2 regions of the Lysinibacillus sp. FSL W7-1291 genome follow, and region 2 is predicted to be linked to the other one. Evidence: a T-box and tRNA genes for the amino acid it is inferred to sense, from the RefSeq annotation. Region 2 holds a T-box; the other holds one or more tRNA genes.
The links. The T-box of region 2 lies ahead of NST76_RS15360 (valine--tRNA ligase). A T-box ahead of a tRNA ligase gene usually reads a tRNA of that ligase, here a tRNA-Val.

Region 1: it has a tRNA-Val gene. The T-box ahead of NST76_RS15360 (valine--tRNA ligase) is inferred to sense a tRNA for this amino acid. The anticodon was not compared.

The regions. Positions count from the first base shown of each region.
Region 1 is NZ_CP151994.1:113,896-117,297, reverse strand. It holds rRNA gene NST76_RS00615 (16S ribosomal RNA) at 1-441, opposite strand, end outside; tRNA gene NST76_RS00610 (tRNA-Ala) at 589-664, opposite strand; tRNA gene NST76_RS00605 (tRNA-Pro) at 681-757, opposite strand; tRNA gene NST76_RS00600 (tRNA-Arg) at 766-842, opposite strand; tRNA gene NST76_RS00595 (tRNA-Gly) at 946-1,020, opposite strand; tRNA gene NST76_RS00590 (tRNA-Leu) at 1,056-1,140, opposite strand; tRNA gene NST76_RS00585 (tRNA-Lys) at 1,158-1,233, opposite strand; tRNA gene NST76_RS00580 (tRNA-Thr) at 1,241-1,312, opposite strand; tRNA gene NST76_RS00575 (tRNA-Val) at 1,321-1,396, opposite strand; rRNA gene rrf (5S ribosomal RNA) at 1,407-1,522, opposite strand; rRNA gene NST76_RS00565 (23S ribosomal RNA) at 1,634-3,402, opposite strand, start outside.
Region 2 is NZ_CP151994.1:3,167,397-3,170,798, reverse strand. It holds gene NST76_RS15370 (SRPBCC family protein) at 114-560, shown strand; gene NST76_RS15365 (hypothetical protein) at 642-1,406, shown strand; T-box leader at 1,679-1,937, shown strand; gene NST76_RS15360 (valine--tRNA ligase) at 2,019-3,402, shown strand, end outside.

The DNA.
Region 1 (3,402 bases), 1.5 Mb from region 2:
GTTTTACGAACCGAAATCCTTCTTCACTCACGCGGCGTTGCTCCATCAGGCTTTCGCCCATTGTGGAAGATTCCCTACTGCTGCCTCCCGTAGGAGTCTGGGCCGTGTCTCAGTCCCAGTGTGGCCGATCACCCTCTCAGGTCGGCTACGCATCGTCGCCTTGGTGAGCCGTTACCTCACCAACTAGCTAATGCGCCGCGGGCCCATCCTATAGCGACAGCCGAAACCGTCTTTCAGTGTTTCACCATGAGGTGAAACAGATTATTCGGTATTAGCCCCATTTCCCGGAGTTATCCCAAACTATAAGGTAGGTTGCCCACGTGTTACTCACCCGTCCGCCGCTAACGTCAAAGGAGCAAGCTCCTTCTCTGTTCGCTCGACTTGCATGTATTAGGCACGCCGCCAGCGTTCGTCCTGAGCCAGGATCAAACTCTCCATAAAAGAAATTTGAATAGCTCAAATTGTTTTGCTGGCATCAATTTTGATGTCCAAAATTTTGTTTCGTTCACTAACAGAAGTTAGTTACTGAAAACTTTATTGATTACGTTTTGCTTGTTCAGTTTTCAAGGTTCATTTAATAAATCGAATTGGTGGAGCCTAGCGGGATCGAACCGCTGACCTCCTGCGTGCAAGGCAGGCGCTCTCCCAGCTGAGCTAAGGCCCCATATATTTTTAGGAAATGGTCGGGAAGACAGGATTCGAACCTGCGACCCCTTGGTCCCAAACCAAGTGCTCTACCAAGCTGAGCTACTTCCCGTTCTTTTTTGGCGCGCCCGACAGGAGTCGAACCCATAACCTTCTGATCCGTAGTCAGACGCTCTATCCAATTGAGCTACGGGCGCATTAAAAATGGTGCCGAGGATGGAATCGAACCGGTACGGTAGTCACCTACCGCAGGATTTTAAGTCCTGTGCGTCTGCCAGTTCCGCCACCCCATAAGACATTTGGAGCGGAAGACGAGGTTCGAACTCGCGACCCCCACCTTGGCAAGGTGGTGTTCTACCACTGAACTACTTCCGCATGTGCATAAGTTTTTTTATCTGGCAATGAAATAATGGTGCGGGTGAAGGGAGTCGAACCCCCACGCCTTGCGGCGCTAGATCCTAAGTCTAGTGCGTCTGCCAATTCCGCCACACCCGCTTATTATTATTTAAAAATGGTGAGCCATGAAGGACTCGAACCTTCGACCCTCTGATTAAAAGTCAGATGCTCTACCAACTGAGCTAATGGCTCTAAAAAATGGTGCTTAGCTATAGGAATCGAACCCACGACCTACTGATTACAAGTCAGTTGCTCTACCTGCTGAGCTAAACCGGCATATGGTGGAGGATGACGGGCTCGAACCGCCGACCCTCTGCTTGTAAGGCAGATGCTCTCCCAGCTGAGCTAATCCTCCTGGGTAATATGCCTAGCGATGTCCTACTCTCACAGGGGGAAGCCCCCAACTACCATCGGCGCTAAAGAGCTTAACTTCCGTGTTCGGTATGGGAACGGGTGTGACCTCTTTGCCATCATCACTAGACTTTTAAAAGACAAGATTTATTATAACTTATTTCGTTATAAATGCAAGCTTTTTTAAACTTTCTTGTTCTTTCAAAACTGGATAAACGGTTCATTGAATGGTTCAAACATTTTGGTTAAGTCCTCGATCGATTAGTATTCGTCAGCTCCATGTGTCACCACACTTCCACCTCGAACCTATCTACCTCATCGTCTTTGAGGGATCTTACTTACTTGCGTAATGGGAAATCTCATCTTGAGGGGGGCTTCATGCTTAGATGCTTTCAGCACTTATCCCGTCCACACATAGCTACCCAGCGATGCCTTTGGCAAGACAACTGGTACACCAGCGGTGTGTCCATCCCAAGGTCCTCTCGTACTAAGGACAGCTCCTCTCAAATTTCCTACGCCCACGACGGATAGGGACCGAACTGTCTCACGACGTTCTGAACCCAGCTCGCGTACCGCTTTAATGGGCGAACAGCCCAACCCTTGGGACCGACTACAGCCCCAGGATGCGATGAGCCGACATCGAGGTGCCAAACCTCCCCGTCGATGTGGACTCTTGGGGGAGATAAGCCTGTTATCCCCGGGTAGCTTTTATCCGTTGAGCGATGGCCCTTCCATGCGGAACCACCGGATCACTAAGCCCGTCTTTCGACCCTGCTCGACTTGTAGGTCTCGCAGTCAAGCTCCCTTGTGCCTTTACACTCTACGAATGATTTCCAACCATTCTGAGGGAACCTTTGGGCGCCTCCGTTACCTTTTAGGAGGCGACCGCCCCAGTCAAACTGTCCGCCTGACACTGTCTCCTGCCCCGCTAAGGGGCATGGGTTAGAATTTCAATACAACCAGGGTAGTATCCCACCGACGCCTCCTTCGAAGCTGGCGCTCCGAGATCTCTGGCTCCTACCTATCCTGTACAAGTTGTACCAAAATTCAATATCAGGCTACAGTAAAGCTCCACGGGGTCTTTCCGTCCTGTCGCGGGTAACCTGCATCTTCACAGGTACTATAATTTCACCGAGTCTCTCGTTGAGACAGTGCCCAGATCGTTACGCCTTTCGTGCGGGTCGGAACTTACCCGACAAGGAATTTCGCTACCTTAGGACCGTTATAGTTACGGCCGCCGTTTACTGGGGCTTCAATTCGCAGCTTCGCTTGCGCTAACCACTCCTCTTAACCTTCCAGCACGGGCAGGCGTCAGCCCCTATACGTCACCTTACGGTTTTGCAGAGACCTGTGTTTTTGCTAAACAGTCGCCTGGGCCTATTCACTGCGGCTCTCATGCGCTTGCACGCTCAAGAGCACCCCTTCTCCCGAAGTTACGGGGTCATTTTGCCGAGTTCCTTAACGAGAGTTCTCTCGCACACCTTAGGATTCTCTCCTCGACTACCTGTGTCGGTTTGCGGTACGGGCACCTCTCACCTCGATAGAGGCTTTTCTTGGCAGTGTGAAATCAGGAACTTCGTCCATACGGACTCGCCATCACAGCTCAACGTTACAGTGTGCGGATTTGCCTACACACACGCCTTACTGCTTGGACGCGCATAACCAACAGCGCGCTTACCCTATCCTACTGCGTCCCCCCATTTCTCAAACGGTGAGGAGGTGGTACAGGAATATCAACCTGTTGTCCATCGCCTACGCCTATCGGCCTCGGCTTAGGTCCCGACTAACCCTGAGCGGACGAGCCTTCCTCAGGAAACCTTAGTCATACGGTGGACGGGATTCTCACCCGTCTTTCGCTACTCATACCGGCATTCTCACTTCTAAGCGCTCCACCAGTCCTTCCGGTCTGACTTCAACGCACTTAGAACGCTCTCCTACCACTGACATCGTAGATGTCAATCCACAGCTTCGGTGAATCGTTTAGCCCCGATACATTTTCGGCGCAGCGTC
Region 2 (3,402 bases):
TCTATACTGGATGAAGGACCTGTTTTTGTTAAAATTATATCTTTCAGCATGGCCAAATTGTGGGCGATATCGTTTATAATATAGCTATTCATAATAGAAAGTAGTGAATTAATATGGCAACTGGCACACACATGGTCGAAGTACCCGTAGGAATTGATAATGTATGGGAATTCGTCAGTGATATGGAAAAATGGGCAAAGCTTGTCCCAGGTTATAATACACACGAAATGATTGATGACAAACATTCAACATGGACTTTTAAAGGCAATGTTGGCGTTTTGAAAAAAACGGTACAAGTAGAAATTACAATTTTAGAATGGGTAGCACCATCAAAAGTTACATTCGAATTAAAGGGTCTTTCTGATAATTTCACTGGAAATGGCTATTTCCTTGCAGAAAGCATTGATGCTGAAAACACAAAAATGACAGGTTTTTTAGAAGTCGTTGCTGGCGGCTTAGCTGGCCCTGTGTTAAATCCGATTTTTAAACCGATTGTACCAAAGGCAACACAAATGCTAACAGATCGTGTAGCTAATAAAATTAAATTAGTCAATGTTTAAATGATAAGAACATCCATGAAAATGGCATGCTAGAAGTAATATTCTAGCATGCCATTTTTCTAGTAGTATCTATTTATAATTGTGTTCAACTTGAAACACACTAGCATACTATCCTTTAAATCGTCATATGATGCAAAGGGAGGGATTATTATCGAACAAAAAACTTGGAATATGCGAGAAACATTTTGTTTTCCTGGATATGGTTGCCCAACAGAATTAGCTGCTGTACAAATTAAACCACAGTGGCAAGCCATGCAGTTAGAGGATTCACTTCGATTAATGGGCATCTACCATATTACTGCACATGTTCGTTTTGATTTTCAAGATATGCAAGCATTTACAGGTGATGATAATTTAATTACAATTGATGCCCTTGATGTCCAAGGAGATACTGGTTATTTTGAGTATGCTGTCCCTTTACATGTGGATTTACCAAAAGAATCGGATGTCAAAGATTTAATGGTCAAAGATATTCGCCCTAGTCTGTCGAATCAGATGTGTCAGCTTGAGTGGACAGTTACAAGTATTTTTAACGAATATGAACCCGTTGTTGAAAATGATACTTTAGACAATCCACACCTAATGGCTCATGCTTTCGATCAAGAAGAAAAAATGGCTGTGATCGAGGAAAGTGTTCAAGTGAAACAACCTACCGCAGTAGCAGCAGCTTCACGCCAAGAGACCTCTACAACAGTTGACCAAAAGATAGTAATGAGAGAATCCTCAAGCCATATTGTTGTACGTGAATCCAGCACTTGGCATGAAGTGCCTTCCATGATTTGGGACCTAACAGAAGAGTATACACCGCTTAAAGTCCGTGTTTCAAATGATGTCTTTCAAAAGTAAATAGCAGAGAAGTAGTAGGAGCAATAAGAAGACTAAATCGCCTGATGTTGGCACAATAATGACACGGATAAACTGAAAAGCACAAATTGGCACAATAATGGTTCTACAATAAAAACGAACTTGTCGTAGCCAAGGAGGTAAAAGCCAAGGGTTATACTTGCGTCGACGCATTGAATTGTCACTTCCTTTTCTATTTACTTTACTCTTACTAAAAGATGACTAAATCACTTGAAAAATGACACGATTCTGCGGTACAATAAGGAAAATCAAATACAGATGCTATGATAGGGAAGAGTAAATTATGTCTACATTTTCAGAGAGGAAACGGTAGCTGAGAAGTTTCTATTTGTACTTAATTGAAGGTAGCCCTTGAGCAGCTTTAGTGAACTAACAGTAGTTAAAGCCGGTTAAACACCGTTACCGAATTAAGAGCCAGTAGGGAAGGCTGAGAAAATGTGTCATTTAGCATTGATCTTAACCGCTGCTGGAATTAAAGGTGGTACCGCGAATTAAAACTCCTTCGTCCTTTTAGACGAGAGGAGTTTTTTTATTGGGTAAAAAAATGAACAGCATTTCTTTACCAATAGTCTTCAAACAATAGGAGGAGTCAAGATGACAGAAAACATTTCAATGCCAACTAAATATGACCCACAGTCCATTGAAGCCGGTCGCTATGAATGGTGGTTACAAGGGAAATTTTTCGAGGCACAGCCTGAAAGTGGGAAAAAGCCTTATTCCATCGTTATTCCACCACCGAACGTAACAGGTAAATTACATCTTGGGCATGCTTGGGATACAACATTACAAGATATCCTTACTCGTATGAAACGCATGCAAGGCTATGATGCCCTTTGGTTACCAGGTATGGACCATGCAGGGATCGCAACACAAGCAAAAGTAGAAGCAAAACTGCGTGAGGATAATATTACACGTTATGATTTAGGCCGTGAAAAATTCCTTGAAAAAACATGGGAATGGAAAGAAGAATATGCTGGACATATTCGTGATCAATGGGCAAAGCTTGGCCTTGGTTTAGACTACACACGTGAACGTTTCACACTAGATAAAGGTCTTTCAGATGCAGTTAAAACAGTTTTTGTTGAGTTATATGAAAAAGGTTTAATTTACCGTGGCGAACGTATTATCAACTGGGATCCAGCAGCGAAAACAGCATTATCTGATATTGAGGTAATTTATCAGGATGTGCAAGGTGCATTCTATCATATGAAATATCCTTTAGCGGATGGCTCAGGATATGTAGAAGTTGCTACAACACGTCCTGAAACAATGCTCGGTGACTCTGGGGTAGCTGTTCACCCGAACGATGAGCGCTATCAGCATTTAATTGGTAAAACAGTTATTTTACCGATTGTAGGTCGTGAAATTCCGATTGTAGCTGATGACTATGTTGATAAGGAATTTGGTACTGGAGTTGTAAAAATGACACCAGCCCATGATCCGAACGACTTTGAAGTTGGAAATCGTCACAACCTAGAGCGCATTCTTGTGATGAATGAAGACGGTACAATGAATGATCTTGCTGGCAAATATAAAGGGATGGATCGTTTTGAATGCCGTAAGCAAATTGTTGCTGATTTACAAGAAGCAGGCGTGCTGATTCGTATTGAAGAGCATATGCATTCAGTAGGTCACTCTGAACGTTCTGGTGCTGTTGTTGAGCCATACCTTTCAGCACAATGGTTCGTTAAAATGCAACCACTTGCTGACACTTCCCTCGAGCTTCAAAAAGATGAAGAAGGGAAAGTAAACTTTGTCCCAGCTCGTTTTGAAAACACATATTCTCGTTGGATGGAGAATATCCGTGATTGGTGTATTTCTCGTCAATTATGGTGGGGCCATCAAATCCCAGCTTGGTATCATAATGAAACAGGCGAAGTTTACGTAGGAAAAGAAGCCCCAACTGATTCCGAAAATTGGACGCAAGATGAAGATGTACTCGATACTTGGTTCTCTTCTGCGCTCTGGCCGTTTTCTA